2 regions of the Paenibacillus sp. MER 99-2 genome follow, and region 2 is predicted to be linked to the other one. Evidence: predicted binding sites of a transcription regulator. Region 2 holds the regulator's gene; the other holds the start of a gene.
The links. Region 2 encodes LexA, which represses DNA repair genes until DNA is damaged. Its sites were predicted from a motif close to CGAACATATGTTCG; they were not measured.

Region 1 (11,207 bases), on a different contig from region 2:
CTTGCGAATGTCATCCATCAAGTCACCGAAGCTGTATTTCAGATCAGTGAAGTCTTTACCGTAAGCATTTACGTTCTGACCTAGTAATGTAATCTCTTTGAATCCCTGTCTTGCCAGCTCTCGAACCTCAGCGATCACATCTTCTGGTCGTCTACTGCGCTCTTTGCCTCGCGTAAATGGAACGATACAATATGTACAGAACTTGTCGCAGCCGTACATAATGTTCACCCACCCGCGCATACCTTCGCGTTTTTTCGGCAGGTTTTCAATGATATCGCCCTCTTTGGACCATACTTCAACGACCATCTCTTTGCTGAACAGAGCTTCCTGAATCAGATGTGGCAATCGGTGTACATTATGCGTACCAAAGATCATATCGACAAATCCATGTTTCTGCATAATCCGGTTAACGACGCCTTCTTCCTGAGACATACAGCCGCACACACCAAGCAGTAGTCCTGGACGTTCGAGTTTGAGCGTTTTCAGATGTCCCAGCTCGCCGAATACTTTATCTTCCGCATTTTCTCGAATCGCACATGTATTCAGCAGAATAATGTCTGCCTCTTTGCGATCTTCTGTGGACTGGTATCCCATGGATTCCAATAATCCTTTGATCGTTTCGGAATCATGCTCGTTCATCTGACAGCCGTACGTATATACGATATAGTGTTTGCCTTTTCCTATGTTTTTCAGTTCATCTGGAATGGCGTTGTCGTATAGTACCTGTACGTCTTCCTTGCCCCGCTGTTTCTCCTGACGATGATTCGGCTCCGATTTGATATTAATATCCCGACCCCGAATTCGAATCTTTTTGCTGAATTCATCTTGCGAAATTACTTTGGCATCGGAGAAATCAAAATATTGGGAGTAGTCCTTTTTTGAGTCTTTAGCCATTTCCTTCGGTCACTCCTTACAGCCTCTATTCATAAAAATTCGTTAGTCCATCTCTAGTTCGCATATAAGCTTTATATTCCATGATTCAAAAGAGCATTACAGTAAATTATAACATGTATTGGGCTCTAGTTCCACCTGCAAAGCGCACACGCCCTCTCCTCTAACAGATGACGAATGAGTCTCCTGTCTGTACTTCAAATGCAACAAAAAACCCGAGCCCCGCTGGAATATCCAGCTATAAGGTATGCTCGGGTTGTTGTATTAATAGAGTGCCAAGGCCACTCCACAATTGACACATTACAAATGACTAGTCGATGATTTCAGCAGTATCACCATTACGTGCGCCAGCTGCATTTGCTTCATCAGTGTCAATATGCATGTCCAATGCAAAGGAATCAGATACACGAGCCAGTACATTTTCCAGTACCAGACCACGATCTCCGCCCAGACGAACTTTCAGCATTTGTTTGTCCTCAATGCCCCATTTAGCAGCATCAGACGTATGGAAGTGAATGTGACGAGCGGCAACAATAACACCTTTATCGATCGTTACTTCGCCAGCTGGTCCTTTAATTGTAATGCCTGGTGTACCTTCAATGCTTCCAGACTCGCGTACAGGTGCTTTAACACCAATAGCGAAGGAATCTGTCATCGAAATTTCCAGCTGTGTTTCAGGACGAACTGGACCGAGGATACGCACTTTATCGAACTGTCCTTTGGAACCAATTACAGCTACTGTTTCGTTAGCAGCGTATTGTCCAGGTTGGGACAGAGGTTTAAACTCAGTCAATTCATAACCTTTACCGAACAAAATTTCAACGTGCTCTTGGGATACGTGAATGTGGCGGGCTGATACGCCCACAGGTACTGTTTTACTCATTGTGAATTTCACTCCTTGTTTATCTATGGCCTCATTAGGCTCTTAACAATCCAATGGTATTATACTCCTTTTTGCAGTGAAATGAAAACGAACTGATGAAAATTCATGAAATACACTTATTTTACCTGAATTCAAACCTGTTTTTGGAAAATCTGCGGTTTAATGAACCTTACACTTTTCCATTAAATAGTTATGAGCTTATAACATGAGATAACATGTACTTTCCTTTCAGATGCACATTTCACTTAGATCATCATGTCCCTTAGGACTTTATTTAAACTTTACCGTTTTCCTACGGGTTCGATCTCAGGTAAGTTTTTGCTCAAATAGCTCACACCGTTACCCCAGATCCAGCCGCGAACTAAGGATTCATCGTAGTGCTTGCATAGCGTATTGATTAATTTCGGATAGTGTCCTGCGTGTTCAAGCTGTTCGATATATGTAGAAATTCCGTCAAAATCAGACCCAAGCATCAAATGATGCTGACCACCTAGAGAGCAGATCTGTTCAATATGTGGCAATAAATGCTCGATCTGAACATCACCTTCCTGCTTCACAAACCAAGGGACAAACGTGAGTCCTATTCGGCCATCCCGTGTAATAATCGCACGAATCTGATCATCCTTCAGATTACGTACATTCGGACATACCGTATAGCTGTTGGAGTGTGATGCTATGAAAGGACGTTCACTAAGATCGGCGAGCTCCCAAAAGCCCTTTTCACTCAAGTGTGACACGTCTAGCAACATCCCTATCTGATTACAACGTTGAACCAACTGCCTGCCTTTCTCCGTCAGACCCGCTCCTCGCTGTTCCATAATTCCGTCTGCCGCCCAATTGGCATAATTCCACGTTATACCCACAATGCGAACACCCATCCGATAACATATCTCCAGATAAAAAAGATTTCCCTCTAGCCCATCTACACCTTCCAACGTAAGCAAGCCCCATGGATGTGGCTGCCCTGCCTTCTGAGTAAGCTGTTCACGCCATAACAACGTCTGTGTACCTTCGGGTCGTGCGTTACTACGTTCCACCTGGGTACGGTATATTTCTAACTGGCTCATGACATGTTCAAACTTACCTCTGCCCAACACTTCGGGTAAATACACAGCAAATGCTTGCAGTCCAATGTTGCCATCCTTCATTCGCTGCCAGTTCACATCAAGCTCTGGAGCATCTTGAAAGGAAATTCCCGGCTGTGTCAACATTTTACTAAGTACATCACAATGATAGTCAGCGATGAGCCATTCCTTCATACCAATTCCCCCTCTTCCACGCTAATGTAGCGAATAGAACGCAAAAAACCTGTCTACTTCGTAAACAGGTTCATGCTAAGAATGCATGTATTATCTGGGCTCCACAATCAGCTTAATGGCCGTTCGATCCTCACCGTCAATCACAATGTCTGTAAAAGCTGGAATACAAATCAAGTCAACTCCGCTTGGTGCTACAAATCCCCGGGCTATCGCTACCGCTTTAATGGCTTGGTTCAGTGCTCCCGCTCCAATGGCCTGCAGTTCAGCATTTCCACGTTCACGAAGAACTCCTGCAAGTGCGCCGGCTACGGAATTGGGATTGGACTTTGCTGAAACTTTTAATACTTCCATGGTAAGTACCTCCCTGGGAATGTTGAATGTTTGTTTCCACTTACTAGATGTTATTCGCGGGAGGCAAAAAAATTCCTTCTTTTTAGACGGGTTTCCTTGCAAAATGGGACATTGCCCCTATTCCATGCGCCACTCGTCTTCTGTCAGGCGGATTTTTTCAATTCGTGTTGCTGCACCTGTAGATTCATCAATCTCAACCATCACGCCGTGAAAATGCCATTTGCCGTCGTCTACGACAAAGCGCACAGGCAGTTGTGTATAGAACTTACGGAGAACCGCTTCACGCTCCATACCAAGAATTCCGTCACGTGGTCCAACCATACCGGCATCTGTCAGATAAGCAGTTCCACCTGGCAAAATACGATCATCATTACTCTGTACATGAGTATGTGTACCTACGACAAGAGACGCACGTCCATCAAGGTGCCATCCCATCGCGATTTTCTCCGAAGTGGCTTCAGCATGCATATCCACGAGAATACATTTATAATCCTGACGTAGCTCATCTACAATTTCATCAGCTACACGGAATGGGCAGTCCAGTGCAGGTAGGAAAGTCCGACCTTGCAAGTTAACGATGGCAAGTTCCTTACCCTCGCCTTTGACCACCGTATACCCTCTTCCTGGTGTGCCCGGAGGGAAGTTCGCTGGGCGAATCATACGTGGTTCATCATCTATAAAATCAAAAATGTCCTTGTTATCCCATGTATGGTTACCGAGGGTGATTCCATGCACGCCCCAATTGAAAAATTCGTTAGCAATTGCACCAGTAATTCCTCGACCTGCGGCTGCATTTTCACCATTCACAATAATGACATGTGGTTTATATTTATTTTTTAGGTACGGAAGATTTTCCTTCAATGCTTTCCGCCCAACGTTACCTACAATATCACCAATAAACAGAACTTTCATGGTACTGCCTCCTTCATTCCCTACAAAACTTCAGATTCTGACACTTGCAATACTTGGTTATCAACAGGAAAAGTGGCCCATCACTGCGGCCACTTTTCCCAAAATACTCTATTTTGCGTATTCAACCGCACGGGTTTCCCGAATAACGGTGACTTTGATGTGACCTGGATAATCGAGTTCATTCTCGATCATCTTCGTAATGTCACGTGCGAGACGGAATGCCTCAGCATCGTCGATCTTCTCAGGCTGTACCATAACACGAACTTCGCGTCCAGCTTGGATAGCGTACGATTTCTCGACACCTTCGAACGATTCTGAAATCTCTTCCAGTTTCTCCAGTCGTTTGATATACGTTTCCAGTGTTTCGCGGCGTGCACCCGGTCTTGCTGCGGAGAGCGCATCTGCTGCGCCAACCAACATCGCAATAACCGAAGTCGCTTCGCAATCCCCATGATGGGAAGCGATACTGTTGATTACTACAGGATGTTCTTTGTATTTCTTCGCCAGTTCCACGCCAATTTCGACGTGTGATCCTTCCACTTCGTGATCCAGCGCTTTACCGATGTCATGCAATAGACCTGCACGTCTTGCCAGCGTTACGTCTTCTCCGAGTTCGCCAGCCATCAGCCCAGTCAAGTAAGCCACTTCCATGGAATGTTTCAAGACATTCTGACCATAACTTGTACGGAACTTCAGTCGTCCCAAAATTTTGATCAAGTCTGGGTGCAATCCATGTACGCCAACTTCAAAGGTTGCCTGCTCACCGTATTCACGGATACGCTCGTCCACTTCTTTACGAGATTTCTCAACCATCTCTTCAATACGTGCCGGGTGGATTCGTCCATCTGCCACCAATTTCTCAAGGGCAGTACGAGCAATCTCACGACGGATCGGGTCAAAGCCCGACAGAATAACTGCTTCTGGCGTATCATCGATAATGAGGTCAATTCCCGTAAGGGTTTCAAGCGCACGGATGTTACGTCCTTCACGACCGATAATCCGGCCTTTCATTTCTTCATTCGGCAATGTCACAACAGATACTGTTGTTTCCGCAACGTGATCAGCCGCACAACGTTGGATAGCAAGCGTAATAATCTCGCGAGATTTCTTGTCCGCCTCTTCTTTCGCCTGCTGTTCGATGTCCTTGATCATTTGAGCCGTCTCGTGACGAACTTCCTGTTCTACGTTGGACAGTATGATACTGCGTGCATCTTCCATGGTGAGATTGGATATACGCTCCAATTCAGTCACCTGGTTTTTGTAGATCATTTCAATTTGCTGCTGTGTCTCATCAATACGTTTCTCTTTGTTAGCCACTTGCTCTTCTTTACGTTCGAGTGATTCCATCTTTTTATCCAGCGACTCTTCTTTTTGCAACAATCGTCTTTCTTGTCGTTGAATTTCATTCCGACGTTCACGAGTGTCTTTTTCAGCCTCGGCGCGAATGCGATGAATTTCATCCTTCGCTTCAAGCACCGTTTCTTTCTTCAGTGCCTCTGCCTCTTTTTTCGCGTTCTCCACGATTTGTACGGCAGCTTGTTCCGCACTAGAGATTTTAGCCTCTGCAAGAGATTTGCGAATAAAATATCCTACTCCGAACCCAATGAATAGCGCGGCTACAACGAGAGCGATCATGATTGCAGTGTACATACTGTTCACCTCCTCGTTGATTCCTCCAAGGCATTCCTTGGGTCAATTTTCAGTTTTCAAGCCTTACATATGTTTGGGAATAAAGATTACCTACGGCGATCCCCCGCCGATTTTCATTTCAAGTGTACATGTTCACCACGTACTATCCGCTCTCAAGCGAACCCATAATCATGAATGATTGAAATCTTAAGAACCGAAACCGCTTTTTTGGAAGGAAAAAGGGTTTCCATTTCAATAAGACTCATGTCCATTTTAGTATTTGACGAAAGAAATTGTCAAGAGAATGCGACATAGAGTGTCCTGTCTCCTAATCCCACAGTAAAGCGTCGTCATCATCAGGGTCTTTAGCCTCAGTTTCTTCAATTAAACAATTAACGACACGACGCACCATATCCATCGGAAAACCACGCCGCATCAGAAAAGGAAGTGTTTTGCGTTTTTTCTCAGAAATGTCGCCTTTGACTTGGTTCCACTTCTTCCGCCCTGCGGTCAAAGCAGTCTCAAATTCTGTATCCCCACTCACAGTTTCCAAAGCTTCAGCAATTAGATCATTGGCAATACCCTTCTGACGAAGTTCTTGCCTTATCCACAGTTTTCCCTTCCGCTGACCCTCCATACGCTGACGTGTCCATTCCTTCGCAAATGCTTCATCATCAATCAATTTTTCCTGCTCCAGCCGATCTAGCACCTCTTCAATTAGCGGAGGTGCAAACTGCTTCTGGCGCAAGCGCTGGCTTAGTTCATGACGTGTACGTGGCTTGAATTCGAGATATCGCAAAGACTGAACATACGTCTGCTGACGCTCATCAGCCACAACAATTTCCTCAAGATCCTTTTTTACAAATGTGTTACCTCGGGTCAACCGATACTTAATCATTACATCTTCCAGAACAGTCATTGAGTACATCCCGAACTCGATCCGATATCGCGCGACTCGCCCTTTCAGCAACCGCTCAACCCGGGTAATGGTCAGCTCCTCATGATCCGGAAATTGAGATAACCCCGTTAACTCTGCTTCTTCAAATAAATCCTCATCATATTTGTCCATTCTTAATCTCCTTTCATCGTTGATATATAGGTTCAACTAAAGAAGTTTAGTTGAACTTATATAGCTCTGCTCTCTACAGGAGATCAGATATTATGATAAAAGGCCGGGAATTCAGCCCGACCTTATCTTATAGAGTTAGCGTGCCAACAGCCTCTGTCCCATGGGACAGAGGCTGTTGGACAATGCGAGCCACAAACCTATTTCCTGAGCACAGTCAAGTCACAATCAGACAAGCCTCAGGAGTTCAGTAAATTACTCGTTAATTTCAAACAATTCTTGTTCTTCTGCTTCTTCTTTTTGCTGATCCTCAGTTGTTGGAGCAGGAACTAGCGTCGTTAAATTGCTTGCTTCACGAATTTTTTGTTCAATTACTTGAGCAATTTCTTTGTGCTCTTTCATGAATTGCTTCGCATTTTCACGACCTTGTCCCAGACGCTCGCCCTCATAGGAATACCATGCACCACTTTTGTTAACGATATCTAGTTCTGTACCGATATCAATGATACTACCTTCTCTAGAGATACCCTCACCGTACATGATATCCACTTCAGCTTGTTTAAACGGTGGTGCTACTTTATTCTTAACAACTTTTACACGTGTACGGTTACCGATAATGTCATTGCCTGATTTGATACTTTCAATCCGACGAACATCCAATCGAACTGTGGAGTAGAATTTCAAGGCACGACCACCAGGTGTTGTTTCAGGGTTACCAAACATAACCCCAACTTTTTCACGAAGCTGGTTAATGAAGATTGCGATTGTTTTGGATTTGCTGATCGCACCCGACAATTTACGCAACGCCTGTGACATCAGACGTGCCTGCAAACCAACGTGAGAATCTCCCATTTCGCCTTCAATTTCAGCTTTTGGTACCAATGCAGCAACGGAGTCAATAACGATAATGTCCACAGCTCCACTGCGAACGAGTGCTTCTGCAATTTCAAGCCCTTGCTCACCCGTGTCTGGCTGAGACAGAAGCAATTCATCAATGTTAACACCAAGTTTACTTGCATATTGAGGATCAAGAGCATGCTCGGCATCGATGAATGCAGCTTGTCCTCCTACTTTTTGCACTTCAGCAATCGCATGGAGTGCTACAGTTGTTTTACCAGAAGATTCAGGTCCATATATTTCAACAATCCGGCCTTTAGGCAAGCCGCCTGTTCCTAATGCAATATCCAGAGCCAAGGAACCACTGGGGATAATTTCCACTTGCATGTGAGTCGACTCACCCAGTTTCATGATGGATCCTTTACCAAATTGCTTCTCTATTTGACGGAGCGCCATATCAAGCGCGGCACGACGGTCTGACAATATGCTCACACCCTTTACTGTTTATAAGATAATGATACCTTGTTTTAACACGTTTGCCAAGCTTTTTTTCGAACATACATTCGTTTTTTTTATCAAGGCCGAGGCGCCTCTTCCTCAAGCAAACCTGGAATTAAACAGAAAAAAGAACCGTAAACAAGGCTACTACGCCTGATTCTACGGTTCTTCCGTCTGTTAAAAGTATACTTGTTTTGCACTGTAAAAGCAAACCAAGCGGAAGAACTAATCTAGTTCAACCAGCTTGCGCCACAATCGATACAAGATAGACTTGGTTGAACGGATGCGAACCGTTTCCCGATTACCGTTAATACGCAGTTCATGAATTTCCGTCTCTTTGCCGCGTTCGGCTAGAGCAATGAAGACGAGCCCTGGGGGCTTACGCTCAGAATACCCAGGCCCTGCGACACCTGTAACAGCTAGTCCGAAATTAGCATCACCAATCATGCGCACCTGCTCTGCCAATACTTTAGCAACTTCAGGACTTACCGCTCCGGGTGCATCTTCCCCCTCCAGATAATCATGAGGAACGTTCAGCAGTTTTTCTTTCATCTCATTGGAGTAACATACAATTCCGCCTTTGAGAATTGCAGCACTGCCAGGAATTGATGTCAGGCTCTGCATGACAAGCCCACCTGTACAGCTCTCAGCAGCACTAAGAGTCAGCCCCATATCAGCCATCATCGTAACAATCGTATACTCAATAGGCACATCGTCACTAGCGTACAGATGCTCTGGCAAACGCTCACGAATCTGAACTTCCATCGCATCCAGCTTCACCTTCGCTTCTCCCTCATTAGGTGCTTTGGTAGAGACACGCACGGTAACCTCCCCTTCGCTTGCGTACGGTGCAATTGTAGGATCCGTCTGTCCGTCGATCAGATCAAGCAGACGATCCTCCAACGCCGACTCCCCTATACCTGCAAACTTCAGCATTCTGGAATAGATCGGCATCTCTTCTGTCAGAACATGCTGGAAGAGCCATGGCTTAACCTCCTGCTCAAACATCGGAATCAGCTCTTTAGGCGGTCCAGGCATAACAACATAATGTTTTCCATTGTCCGAGATGGCATTTCCCGCTGCAAGCCCCGTCTCGTTAGCTAGAGGCGTTCCCCCTTCGATAACAATAGCCTGACGACGATTATTCTCGGTCATAGTAACATTGCGATCCCTGAAAAAGCCTTCTATTTTGTCCATCGCTAGTCGATCTATATGCAGCTTACGACCTAATACTTCAGCCAAAGCATCCTTCGTAAGATCATCCTGTGTTGGCCCAATGCCACCGGAAAATAAAATTACATCTGCACGACCCTGAGCAATGCGGATCGCTTCACTAAGGCGACTTAGATTGTCTCCAACAACTGTTTGGAAATATACATCAATTCCGATCGCGGCTAATTCGCGAGACAAATATCTGGCATTGGTATTCACAATCTGTCCAAGCAATAGCTCTGTGCCAACCGCAATGATTTCTGCCTTCATTCTGTATCCTCCTGTACACGCTGTGAGTATTCAAAGGGCAATAGGATGTTTTCCTATTGCCCTTAGTACTAATTGTTCCTTCTAAATTACCCGTTTTCCGGAACGATTACGCTTTTGATAAATTAAGCAAATTTTTGTTTTTAATGAAATAATCAATTCCTGACCAGATCGTTATAATCGCTGCAGCCCACACTGCGATAACATCCACGTGAATCCCCGTGTAAGAGAACGGGAAATTATTCAGCAGAAGTAATACAATAGCTACAATTTGCACAACGGTTTTTAGCTTGCCCCAATTGCTTGCCGCTACAACAGATCCATCGAGCAATGCAATCTGGCGAAGACCTGTTACTGCAAATTCACGGCTAATGATTACGACAGCGATCCAGGAATCTAACTTGCCCATTTCCACGAGCGAAATGAGTACAGCAGTCACTAACAGCTTGTCCGCCAAAGGATCAAGCAACTTGCCTAGATTAGTGACCATATTGTTCTTGCGCGCCAAGTAACCATCGATTCCGTCTGTACTTGCTGCAATGACAAAAATGACAGCCGCAATCAATTGATTATAAGGAAGCGAGAAGCTTCCAAGCTGCAACGGCTCTGGATAAAATGGAAAATCCACGAGCAGAAACACCATCAAAAAAGGGATTAAGCAAATTCGTGCAAGCGTAATCCGGTTGGGTAAATTCACAAGACGCCCTCCCTCTTATCCTCCAATAACTCCAAACACTCATCTTTATCCCAGGACATCATCGAAACCTGTAATTCGTACAGTCACTTCAGCAAAATGCCTCACTATGTAAAAACGCAAAAATAAAGTCCACCGTTCAAACGTAAATGCGTTTTAAACGTTCCGGTGACTTCCAGAAAATGTACTGCTTATCACAAAGTCAGCAAACGATGATGACTGGGCTAATATGATTGATTGCCAGCAATGCACACTTAGTATAATATACGCCCATTATAGTGTCAAAAAACGCCTGTGAATTTCAAGCGTCCTGAACGCCTGGCTTATTTAAAGTTGGTATACTGCAGATCTAATGGTAGATTGGCACCATTCAACATTTGCATTACCGCTTGCAAATCATTCTTACTTTTTCCAGTTACCCGTAGTTGATCACCCTGAATCTGGCTCTTCACTTTCATCTTGGAATCACGGATCAAAATATTGATTTTCTTAGCAATATCCTGGTCAATGCCTTGTTTAAAGCTCAGACGTTGACGAACAGTCCCTGAGGAAGCTGGTTCCACTTTGCCATAATCAATGTTCTTCAGGGGAAGTCCTCGTTTAGCCATCTTCGATTGCAACACATCAATGACAGACTTAAGCTTCGTCTCGTCATCCGACACGATGGTTAACGCATCCTTGTCCAATTTCAAGCTACTCTTGCTGCCC
Region 2 (11,207 bases):
CTATCCGGATCTTGACTCTTGGCTTATTTTCCCATGGGTATCCGACAATCGCGTTGCGCGCTTAATCTGTGACGTATATCTTCCAGATGGCAGCCCATTCCCAGGTGATCCACGTGGCATCTTGAAACGTAACCTGAAGGAAGCTGAAGAAATGGGATTCACTTCTTTCAACGTTGGCCCTGAACCAGAATTCTTCTTGTTCAAGACGGATGAAAAAGGAAACCCAACAAACGAACTGAATGACCAAGGTGGGTATTTCGACCTTGCGCCAACAGATCTTGGCGAAAACTGTCGTCGCGACATCGTAATCACACTTGAAGAAATGGGCTTTGAGATCGAAGCTTCTCACCACGAGGTAGCTCCAGGTCAACACGAGATCGACTTCAAATATGCGGATGCATTGAAAGCGGCAGACCAGATCCAAACGTTCAAACTCGTTGTTAAAACAATTGCACGTCAGCATGGATTACATGCTACATTTATGCCAAAACCATTGTTCGGTATGAACGGTTCCGGTATGCACTGTAACCAATCCTTGTTCCGAGGCAATGAAAACGCATTTGTTGACGAGTCGGACGAACTGGGTCTGAGCAAAACTGCACGTCACTTCATGGCTGGAACTCTGAAGCATGCACGTGCGTTTGCAGCAATCACTAACCCGACTGTGAACTCCTACAAACGTCTTGTACCTGGTTACGAAGCACCATGTTACGTAGCATGGTCTGCAAGTAACCGTAGTCCAATGATCCGTATTCCAGCTTCACGTGGTTTGAGTACACGTGTTGAAGTTCGTAACCCGGATCCGGCAGCTAACCCTTACCTTGCTTTGGCTGTGTTATTGAAAGCAGGTTTGGACGGTATCAAACGTGAGCTTTCCTTACCAGCTCCGATTGACCGCAACATCTACATTATGTCAGAAGAAGAGCGTGTGGAAGAAGGCATTCCTAGCTTGCCAGCTGACCTGAAAGAAGCATTGAACGAATTGATCCGCAGCGAAGTCATCTGTGACGCTCTTGGCGACCACGCCCTGGCTCACTTCTACGAGCTGAAAGAAATTGAGTGGGACATGTACCGTACACAAGTCCACCAATGGGAACGCGATCAATATATCACGTTGTACTAATCCCCGAATCCCTTGCGCCACTTGGCGTGAGGGGTTTTTCTTTTTGTGGGCAAAAGTTTTTTAGTGCGGTGTAAGCAAGTTTCCCCCGAATATCCCCTCGAATGCCGACAAACACTTGATCGTAGAGCTGACCATAGTGATTCAAACGGTGAAAATAATCGAACAGACTACTGAAAATCGATAGATTAGAGATAAGTTGGATTACAGAGCTAATATAAATTTCAAGTATAGTGATTATGTATTTCAGAGAGTTAGTGTATCAAATGTCACACAAAATATTGTAAAAATATACTATTATTGTATTTGTGATACATACAAAACACTAGGAGATGATCTTGTGACTTTGAAAAAAATATTAACTGCTTCTGTTTTGTCCCTTTCTCTCTTGGCAATCTCTGTACCAGCAATGGCAAGTCAAGCCTCTGATATTACCATTATGAATAAACAAAAGAATGTGACGATATCTCAAGATTTTCCTTCGTCTGCTGACATTCCTGCGACCAAGTTTTATTCTGATACAGATGGTTATTACGGGATGCTCAGAAGAACTAATATTGTTCAAGTTAGCCCATCACATGTGAGAGCCTACTATTCAGGAACTGTTGTACAAGATCTGGGCTAAAAGAGATAACCCGCTAACCAAAAAGGTTTGCGGGTTATTGTTTATACTAAGTTTTAATTAACGTACCTGGTCAAACGACTGGGTATTTTTTGATGCTGAATATTCTTGCGAAAGACAAGTTAATCTTTGAACTCCAAACCAGCCGACCCGAGTCTGGAAATATTGGAAAATAAAATAGCCATTTCGCTCGGGGATAAATCAAAATCCCGTTGTATCCAAAGCTGTAACGAACCAATATATGCTGAAGCCAAATAGGAGAATAAATAGAGCTGCTTGACAGGTATGTCAGTTGGTTTGAGATGGCGATGCTTCATTAAATAAGTGGATTGAAATTGATTTTTTATAAGTTCGGACATTTGCTTCGCGAACCCTGTTGAATCTACTGAACCCATGAAAATTCGAAAGAAACGTTCGTGTTGTTGGACAAATTCAAAAGGACGAATAAATCCGACAGGTGGATCAACAAATGGCTCTCGCCCTCCATTATGATACCCTAGTTTCTTAATGATACTGTGGTATTCCTCTAAAATTTCATTTTTAAGCTGTTCCAGAAAATCGTTCATGTCCTGATACTGCACATAAAATGTACCCCTATTTAACCCTGCTTGATCAGTGAGCTCTTTCACCGTAATGTTCTCCAGCGGTTTATTAGATGCCATATCAAACAAAGATTCCCTAAGAATCTCGCGCGTGCGTATACTTCGGCGATCCATTTTAGCGTTCATGACTTCCTCCTGAAATACAAAAAAATCAGTATTTATTAATCACAATGATGCTGAGTGTTGATTATTGAACATATCGAAAGTTGATGGTCATTGTAATTGATTACTTTGACATTATAATGGCTCAAGACAAAGTTATTCAACACGATGTTCAATAAGGGGGAAGGAAACATGAATAAATCGATACCTAAAAAAGAAAACAGAGCACTCATCCTTGCTCTCTTGGCTATTATTCCAGGCATGATGATGGTTATGGTCAATAGCACAGCTATGAATGTGGCTATTCCAAGTTTGAGTGAGGGATTTAATGTACCCTTTGAAACCCTTCAATGGGTTATTACCGGATACATGCTAGCTATGTCAGTGACTATACCATTGGCTGGTTGGTTTTCGGACAGATTTGGTTCAGGGAGAGCCTTTCTGTATACTGTTATTTTGTTTGTTTTAGGATCGTTATTATGTGCTATGGCTCAGGATGTTAATCAATTAATCATCTATAGAATTGTGCAAGGTTTAGGGGGAGGCATGATCCAACCGATGGGTATGGCAATGATCTTTCGTTTGGCGCCAGCAGATCGAAAAGGCCAAGTGATGGGGATGTTAGGTATACCTATGTTGATAGCACCAGCCTCAGGACCCATACTGTCCGGTTGGCTGCTTGAATTTATCAGTTGGCATTGGATTTTCTGGATTAACCTCCCCATAGGCCTTATAACGATTAGTTTAATTCTACGTTTTCTTTTAAAGGAAGATTCGGTACAAAAGACTGAAACAAACAGCACAAGCTTAGATGTTGTTGGACTGCTCATAGCTCCAACATCATTTGTGTTACTGGCGTTAAGCATTAATTTGAATTTGGATACCTGGATCGTGTGGGGAATGGGATTAGTAGGTGTTTCTCTATTAGTATGGTTGTGGTTTCATGAAACGAAACATCCGAACCCTTTATTAGAGCTCCGTGCTTTCAGAGAAACTCGCTTTCGAAGAGGAATGGTTGTAAGTTGGATACAATACATCGCGCTAAATGGTTCCATTGTATTTATTCCACAATATTTACAACACTTCAGGGGTTATAGTCCTCTCGATGCTGGAATTGTTATGAGCATGTTGGCGGTAACTTCAGGTCTACTCATGCCAATAGGAGGAAGATTGTTCGATCGTGTGGGGATTCGACCACTTGCAAGCTCGGGGTTAGGAATCATAGGGTTGGCTCTAATGATCCTGTCGCAAATTTCTGCTGAAGCCAACGGTTTAGTTATTGGAGGTATTGTTGGATTACTTGGCATTGGAATGGGGCTATGTATGATGTCGTTGAATACGTATATTTTGCAATCAGCTCCATCTGAATCCGTCAATCGTGTTACACCTCTGACATCAGCCAGCGCTAACCTCATCATTCCTCTGTCGATTGCTGGATTGGGGCAATTTCTTGCCCTCCGATCGAGAATATCGGGCGTAGAAAGTTCAAGACAACCTATTGCCGAAACGATGACAGCTTATGCAGATACATTCTTACTAGCCGCAAGCGTAGCGATAGGTGGAGCCCTCTTCAGTTTGTTACTTAAGTCAAACGTTAAAAAATGATATTCAGATTGTATCATGTCGCCAATCGGCGACTTTTTTGTTTTATCTGCATTAGTCCACTATAAATAATGAATGTATATTCCTACAATATTTTATAAAGTTTACTTATAATTTTATGTAGGTTATATTTTAATATGTAACAATAAGTATAATTCTAGATTTTTGGGGGAACTCATGAAATTCATTTTACCATTAGTAGTAGCCATGATAGTTGTAATAGGTATTATAGTAGGTCTACGATCATCTATTTCGAGTTTCAATAAAGAATCAGTCAGTGAAAAGCAATTCAATACAACTTCTCATAGCATACATATTCTTAAGGGGGAGGCTCTCGCAGGTACTTCATCTACCAAACTGATTAGTGTTCCTACAGAGTTTAATCAGGTAAAAATAGATTTTATAAACTCAGGCTCGAAGCCGTTTACGTTTACCATAAACCAGGGGACGATCTCGGGTCATGCGCCAATGTCTGGCACGGTTCCAGCAGATGGTGGGATCCATACGTTTTCTAGTGAAGAGGCGTGGTCAACTGGAGAGTATTATCTGAATATTTCATCCGCGCAAAATATGTCAGGTACTGTGAACGTGGATCTATTGAAATGACCACACGTACAATAGTGTATGATAACTCAACCTACAGCCTGTGGCTGATAGGTCTTTTTTATTAATTTAAGCAAATATGGACATCAAAAAACAAATAAATTTTTGGTAGACGGGTTAAGTATATAAGTGTAAATATCATAATTGGCTTCAATCCTTACTGTGTGATTCAATAATTGTGCAAATGTTTTAACAGTATTAAGTATGTTGAAAGTTTCATATGAATGAGTTATAATTCATTTATATTTTGAACAATTTAATTTTTAAAAATTAAAAAAACTCATTAATTGGAGATGTTAATATGAATCAAGCAAAGCAACTTGTTTCCGAACAACGGACATTTTTTAATACAGGTCAAACTAAAAACGTTGAATACCGCATCCATGCTCTTCAGCAACTAAGAGCAGGAATTGAGAAATATCAGCAACGCATATTAGATGCATTACGTGCTGATCTGAATAAATCTGAGGCTGAGGCATACGGATCTGAGATTCGAATCGTGCTGGGTGAATTAGATTTTGCATTAGAGCATTTAGCGGAGTGGGCTACGCCTAAATCTGTACCTACAGCTGCAGCGATACCTGATGGAGTAAGTACCATATACGCAGAACCGTATGGAGTTGCGCTAATTATTGCACCTTGGAACTATCCATTCCAACTGGCATTTGGGCCACTCATTGGAGCGATTGCAGCGGGTAACTGTGCCGTTATTAAGCCATCTGAATTAACACCAACGGTTTCTCGTCTGATCAATGATCTGATTCAGGATGTATTTCCTAGAGAGTACATTGCAGTTATGGAAGGTGAAGTTGAGACAAGTACAGAACTGTTGAATGAACATTTTGATTATATTTTCTTTACAGGTAGCACTGGTGTTGGGCGTATTGTCATGAAAGCTGCTGCTGAACATCTAACTCCGGTTACGTTGGAACTGGGGGGCAAAAGTCCGGTCATTGTTCACAAGGATGCGGATCTGAAGCTTACGGCTCAACGTATTGTACGTGGTAAATACCTCAATGCTGGACAAACCTGCGTAGCACCAGATTATTTGTTTGTACATGAACAAGTGCACGATGAATTGATTGCATTAATTCAAGATGAAATTCAGGACAAATTCGGAAATGATGTAATGAAGAACCCGGACTTCCCGCATATTGTTAATGCCCGTAACTTTGATCGAGTGTCGAAATTCCTTGAGGATGGTAAAGCGTTGATTGGTGGTCGTTCTGAGCGTGATAAACTGCTTATTGAGCCTACTGTATTGGGTGATGTGGACTGGAGTTCAGCCATAATGCAGGAGGAGATTTTTGGTCCGATTCTTCCGGTTATGACTTATCAAGATCTTAACCCCGTGTTAGATGAGATTGTCCGTCGGCCTAAACCATTGGCACTATATCTCTTCACACAAGATGAGCAATTACAGGAGCAAGTTCTGAACCAAGTGTCCTTTGGTGGAGGCTGTATTAATGATACGTTATCGCATATGACTTCACATTACCTGCCATTTGGGGGCGTGGGGGAGAGTGGTATGGGTTCGTACCATGGACAGCAAAGTTTTGATGTGTTCTCCCATCACAAAAGTATTATGAAACGTACCCAGTAATAATCTTGGAAGTTGCAACGTAAAAAAGAGGTTGTCCTAAATATTAGGACAACCTCTTTGTGTATTTCATTTCATGTGTGATTATTGAAATCTGAAAATCAAATCTTATTAATGAAGATCGCGGAAAAGACCTATAACTTTACCTAAGATGCTAACATGTTTCAAACGAAGCGGTTCAAATGTGGCGTTCTCCGGCTGAAGACGAATATGATCCTTCTCCTTATAGAAGGTTTTCACTGTAGCTTCGTCGTCCTCAGTCATGGCAACAACGATATCACCGTTATCAGCAGTTTGCTGCTGACGTACAATCACGTAGTCCCCATTAACAATACCTGCTTCAATCATACTATCCCCAACAACAGAAAGCATAAATACCTTTTGTTCGCCTACATAATGAGTAGGAAGAGGGAAGTAGTCCTCAATGTTCTCGGTTGCTGTGATTGGAACACCGGCAGTTACTTTACCCACAACAGGAATGCGAGCAACGCTGTGTGCGAACTGGTGGGAGTGCTCTGATTCCTCTTGGCTTAACAATTCGATAGCTCTTGGTTTCGTTGGGTCTCTTCTAATGAGACCTTTCTTCTCCAAACGATCCAAATGTCCGTGAACCGTAGAGCTGGAAGCTAGTCCAACCGCTTCTCCAATTTCCCGTACGGAAGGAGGATACCCCTTCAACCGGACTTCATTGCGTATAAACTCCAGAATAGCCTGTTGCCTGCTGGATATCTTCGACATACCGTATCAACCCCATTTAGTAACGTTTGGGAAAATTATAACATAGAACCTCCGTTCGTACAAACATAAGTTCTAAATAAAATGGGATAAAATCAAGAAATTTGCTACAAAAAGATGGAATTTCGAGCATAGATAATAAATCCTGTGACTTAGGGAATAACCTAGGGAAGATTTAAGTCGGAAATAAAGCGAGAAAAAAGCGAACAATTGTTCCGAAAAAGTTGTTGAACAAAACAAATGTTCGTGTTATATTGTTTTCAACAGATAGGAACAAACGTTTGGAGGTCGATTTTTAATGAGATATTCAACTTATCAAAGTATTTATGAACCAGTAAATTCCGAAGCGGTTAAGACTAACATAGGTAATCTCCAGAAATCATTCGCACAGCTGAAGATGCCAACCTGGATTTTGAAACTGTCTTTGGTGGCTTTCATTATAATTGTTGGATGCAGTACAGTGCTTACAGTATTTGCTGGGAATGAGAACGATTTGTTGCCCGGTGGCAAAATCGCAGTTTCTGAGGGAGATACGTTATGGAGTATTTCTGTAGATTACAAACCGGAAAGCATGGATACGCGTGTATATATAGAAGCAATTAAACAAGTGAATCAACTTCAATCGACTACAATTCAAGCTGGACAAGTGTTGGTTTTGCCCCAGATTTCCCAATAAAGAGTAGATTCTAACTAGCCAGCAGCCCCCGACCTTGACAACCCGTCCCGATCATGTCAAAGTTAATATGACTTTGTAATTTTGGAGGGGACAAGATTGGATATAGATAGCCTAGTAGCACGTATTAACGAATTGGCTCGCAAACAAAAATCTACTGGTTTATCAGAGGAAGAGCTTGCTGAGCGTGCAAAACTTAGAGAGATTTATTTGAACAACATCCGAAGCAATTTCAGACAACAGTTAGATTCCATTGAAATTGTGGATGATGAGAAACATCAAGGCCGCCAAGGCAAACTCAAACACTAGAGAAACCTAATGATATCATTACGATATTTAGGTTTCTTACTGTTATTTTGAGAATGCTGTTTTTTTAGATAAGGGGGAACTTTTGGTTTACAGTCATGTAAGCCGATACAAAGACAAAATAAGGGGGATTCTCATGGCTCGTTCGTTCGAGAGAACGGTTCGCAAAAATTCTAAGCAGTTGAATCATCAACGCAAAAAGAATGGTCAACAAGTTTCAGGTACACCAGGTGTCGATATTTTTAAAGGTCGCAGCCTGTTGTTCCCTATATTCTTGATTGGACTTGCGTTTCTGTATCTATTTATGAGTACATTTCTTGTTAAAGCTCCAATGACAACTTGGGATTGGGTTACCATGCTGCTTTACGTATTTTTGGCTGTAATCTTTCTTCTCCGTCGTCCTTACCTTAAGATTGGAAACAGCACGATTGCGACGATTAAAGGTAACCGTGAGCGGTCAATCGGTGTTGACGATATCGTGAAGTTCCGAATTGAGCCTGGTACAGTTGTCATTGAGCACAACGGTCGTGGTAAGAGATGGGTATTCACTAAATTGTTGAATCGTTACGATACAGATGCGATTACCGAGCGTCTTCTGAGATTTGCCAAGTCGCATCAGATTACTGTGGAAACTTACGAGAAAAAGTAATTACTGCATAAAGGGGAAGATGACCGTAATGACGTTAAAAGCAATTTTGTTCGATCTAGATGATACATTGTTATGGGATGAGCGCAGTGTCAGAGAAGCTTTCCATGAAACTTGTCTTGTAGCTGCGGCAGAGACGGGTGTTGATCCGGCTGCACTTGAAGAAGCTGTTCGTAATGAAGCACGGAATCTGTATGAATCCTACGAGACATTTGCGTTCACCAAGATGATTGGAATTAATCCATTTGAGGGTCTATGGGCTAACTTCACAGGTGGAGATCAACCTGAGTTCCGTCAGTTAGAGCAGCTTGCGCCTGCGTATCGTAGAGATTCATGGTATCGTGGTCTCTTGAAAATGGGTGTAGACCGTCAAGATCTTGCGGACAGATTGGCATCCCAGTTTGGGGCAGAGCGTAGATCTAGACCTCATATCTATGAGGAAACGATCGATACGTTAAGTCATCTTAAAGGAAAGTTCAAACTTTTGCTTTTAACGAATGGTTGTCCAGCTCTTCAACAAGAGAAGTTAGATGGCGTTCCTGAGATCGTGCCTTTCTTTGATGAAATCATTATTTCTGGTTCTTTTGGTAAAGGTAAACCTGACCCTTCAATCTTCCAGCATGCTTTGGACAAATTAGGTGTTCAACCTGAAGAGAGTATGATGGTTGGAGACAAGCTCACGACAGATATCCGAGGTGCTCTATCTACTGGGATTAAGTCAGTATGGATTAATCGTGAGAACAAAGAGAACTCAGAAACCTATACACCGGATCATGAGATTAAGCATCTTTCGGAATTGGAACGGATCATTGCTACATTTTAAAGAAATTTGCAGTGTGGTGTAATTTACAAACATCAATGACTTATGTTGAGATGGCAGCCCATCCAGCATGGTCATTGATGTTTTTATATTTTCGGAGAAAATAGCAGCTATGGAGAGCGTAGTCAATGTTTATTTTTTTTGTAAAAGTTATTGAAATAATATTTTACCTGCATTAGAATATAACTAACATACTAGTATGACTAGTATATGGAAACTGAATGTATGGTTATTTCAAATTTTGGTCTTAATGTGAAGTTTGAATATACCGTATTAATTTTCATTTATTTTGTAAGCGCTTTACATAATTTTGATTCAGTCAAATAGGAGTGTAGAACTGAAAAGTACCAGATCTTCTCCAGGTAAAATGTCTAAATGATGCAACGTTTATCCAACAAAATGATATCGCTTACATTCGTGATTTGTTTATTCCGTAGTGGGGGTGAAGTTGGTCTGTAAGATGTCTTCAACAGGAAGAAGAGGTGGGAGTTGCAATTGAAGTATTAGTTCTCAGTTACATTATCAAGATAGGGATCGGAGTGAATGACACATGGAGTCTGAAACAGCTAAAGCCACACTAACGATGACATCTTTACGTAAAGAGAGCAAGCTTAGAACAATGGGAGCAATGTTCCGCAAGGACTGGCAGTTGTACTCATTGTTAATTCTGCCCATTATTTACCTTATCATTTTCAAATATGGACCGATGATCGGCAATATTATTGCATTTAGACGTTTTGTACCAGGGGGGAGTATCTTTGGAGAAACTTGGGTTGGCCTAAGGTACTTTCAAATGTTCATACAAGATCCAACCTTCTGGAAAGTGTTTAGCAATACGTTAATGTTAGGTGGACTCGCGTTGCTATTTACTTTTCCGGTTCCAATCATTTTTGCTCTTTTGCTGAATGAAGTGAAAAGCAAACGTTTCAAAAAATTTGTGCAAACGGCTTCCTACCTTCCACATTTTCTGTCCATCGTAATCGTAGCAGGTATGATTCTACAATTGACCTCAGTGAATGGTTCTATTAATAGTCTAGTCTCATTTTTTACAGGTGAGAGCATTCCGTTCATGCAGAGAGCTGAGTGGTTTAGAACGATCTATATTACCTCTGAAATCTGGCAGGGCATGGGCTGGGGAGCGATTTTGTATCTTGCGGCATTAACAACGATTGATGATTCCTTATACGAAGCAGCACGCATTGATGGCGCAAACCGTTGGAAACAAACGATTCACGTGACAATCCCAGGTATTTTACCAACAATTGTTACCTTGCTGATATTGAACATGGGTAATTTCTTAGCTGTTGGTTTTGAGAAGATTTTGCTCTTGTATAACCCGCTTATATATGAAACTTCTGATGTCATTTCTACCTATCTATACCGCGTCGGCATGGGAACAGGTAACTTCAGCTATGCAACGGCGATTGGACTATTTGAATCCATCATTGGATTGATACTGGTATTCTCGGTTAACGCAATCTCACGCAGACTGACACAGCGAAGCTTGTGGTAGAGGAGGGGCAGCATGATTGAATCTAAATCCTATAAAGTGTTCAAAGTGTTTAACGCCATCTTTCTGATCTTTGTTGTATTCATTACGCTATATCCGTTCCTTAATGTTGTAGCGCAATCATTCAGCAGTGAGTCATACATTAACTCAGGCAAGGTAAGCTTGTTCCCTAGAGGCTTTAATGTAGAAACGTACAAAACCATTTCCGCAGACAGCATGTTCTGGACTAATTATAAAAATACGATCATTTACACCGTTGTTGGTAC

Region 1: the regulator LexA is predicted to act here: its motif matches at 8,381-8,394, upstream of recA (recombinase RecA).

What each region holds. Positions count from the first base shown of each region.
Region 1 covers NZ_JAMAUZ010000008.1:125,039-136,245, reverse strand. Annotated here, with positions in the region: gene miaB (tRNA (N6-isopentenyl adenosine(37)-C2)-methylthiotransferase MiaB) at 1-894, opposite strand, end outside; gene pduL (phosphate propanoyltransferase) at 1,202-1,774, opposite strand; gene M3636_RS24340 (dipeptidase) at 2,056-3,033, opposite strand; gene M3636_RS24335 (stage V sporulation protein S) at 3,124-3,384, opposite strand; gene M3636_RS24330 (TIGR00282 family metallophosphoesterase) at 3,502-4,296, opposite strand; gene rny (ribonuclease Y) at 4,405-5,946, opposite strand; gene M3636_RS24320 (regulatory protein RecX) at 6,254-6,994, opposite strand; gene recA (recombinase RecA) at 7,247-8,311, opposite strand; gene M3636_RS24310 (competence/damage-inducible protein A) at 8,552-9,808, opposite strand; gene pgsA (CDP-diacylglycerol--glycerol-3-phosphate 3-phosphatidyltransferase) at 9,915-10,502, opposite strand; gene M3636_RS24300 (YajQ family cyclic di-GMP-binding protein) at 10,823-11,207, opposite strand, start outside.
Region 2 covers NZ_JAMAUZ010000001.1:1,219,883-1,231,089, forward strand. Annotated here, with positions in the region: gene glnA (type I glutamate--ammonia ligase) at 1-1,123, shown strand, start outside; gene M3636_RS05550 (hypothetical protein) at 1,461-1,745, shown strand; gene M3636_RS05555 (TetR/AcrR family transcriptional regulator) at 1,865-2,470, opposite strand; gene M3636_RS05560 (MDR family MFS transporter) at 2,639-4,051, shown strand; gene M3636_RS05565 (hypothetical protein) at 4,226-4,654, shown strand; gene M3636_RS05570 (aldehyde dehydrogenase) at 4,953-6,254, shown strand; gene lexA (transcriptional repressor LexA) at 6,363-6,989, opposite strand; gene yneA (cell division suppressor protein YneA) at 7,285-7,662, shown strand; gene M3636_RS05585 (DUF896 domain-containing protein) at 7,759-7,968, shown strand; gene M3636_RS05590 (hypothetical protein) at 8,102-8,614, shown strand; gene M3636_RS05595 (HAD family hydrolase) at 8,643-9,434, shown strand; gene M3636_RS05600 (ABC transporter permease) at 10,015-10,944, shown strand; gene M3636_RS05605 (carbohydrate ABC transporter permease) at 10,957-11,207, shown strand, end outside.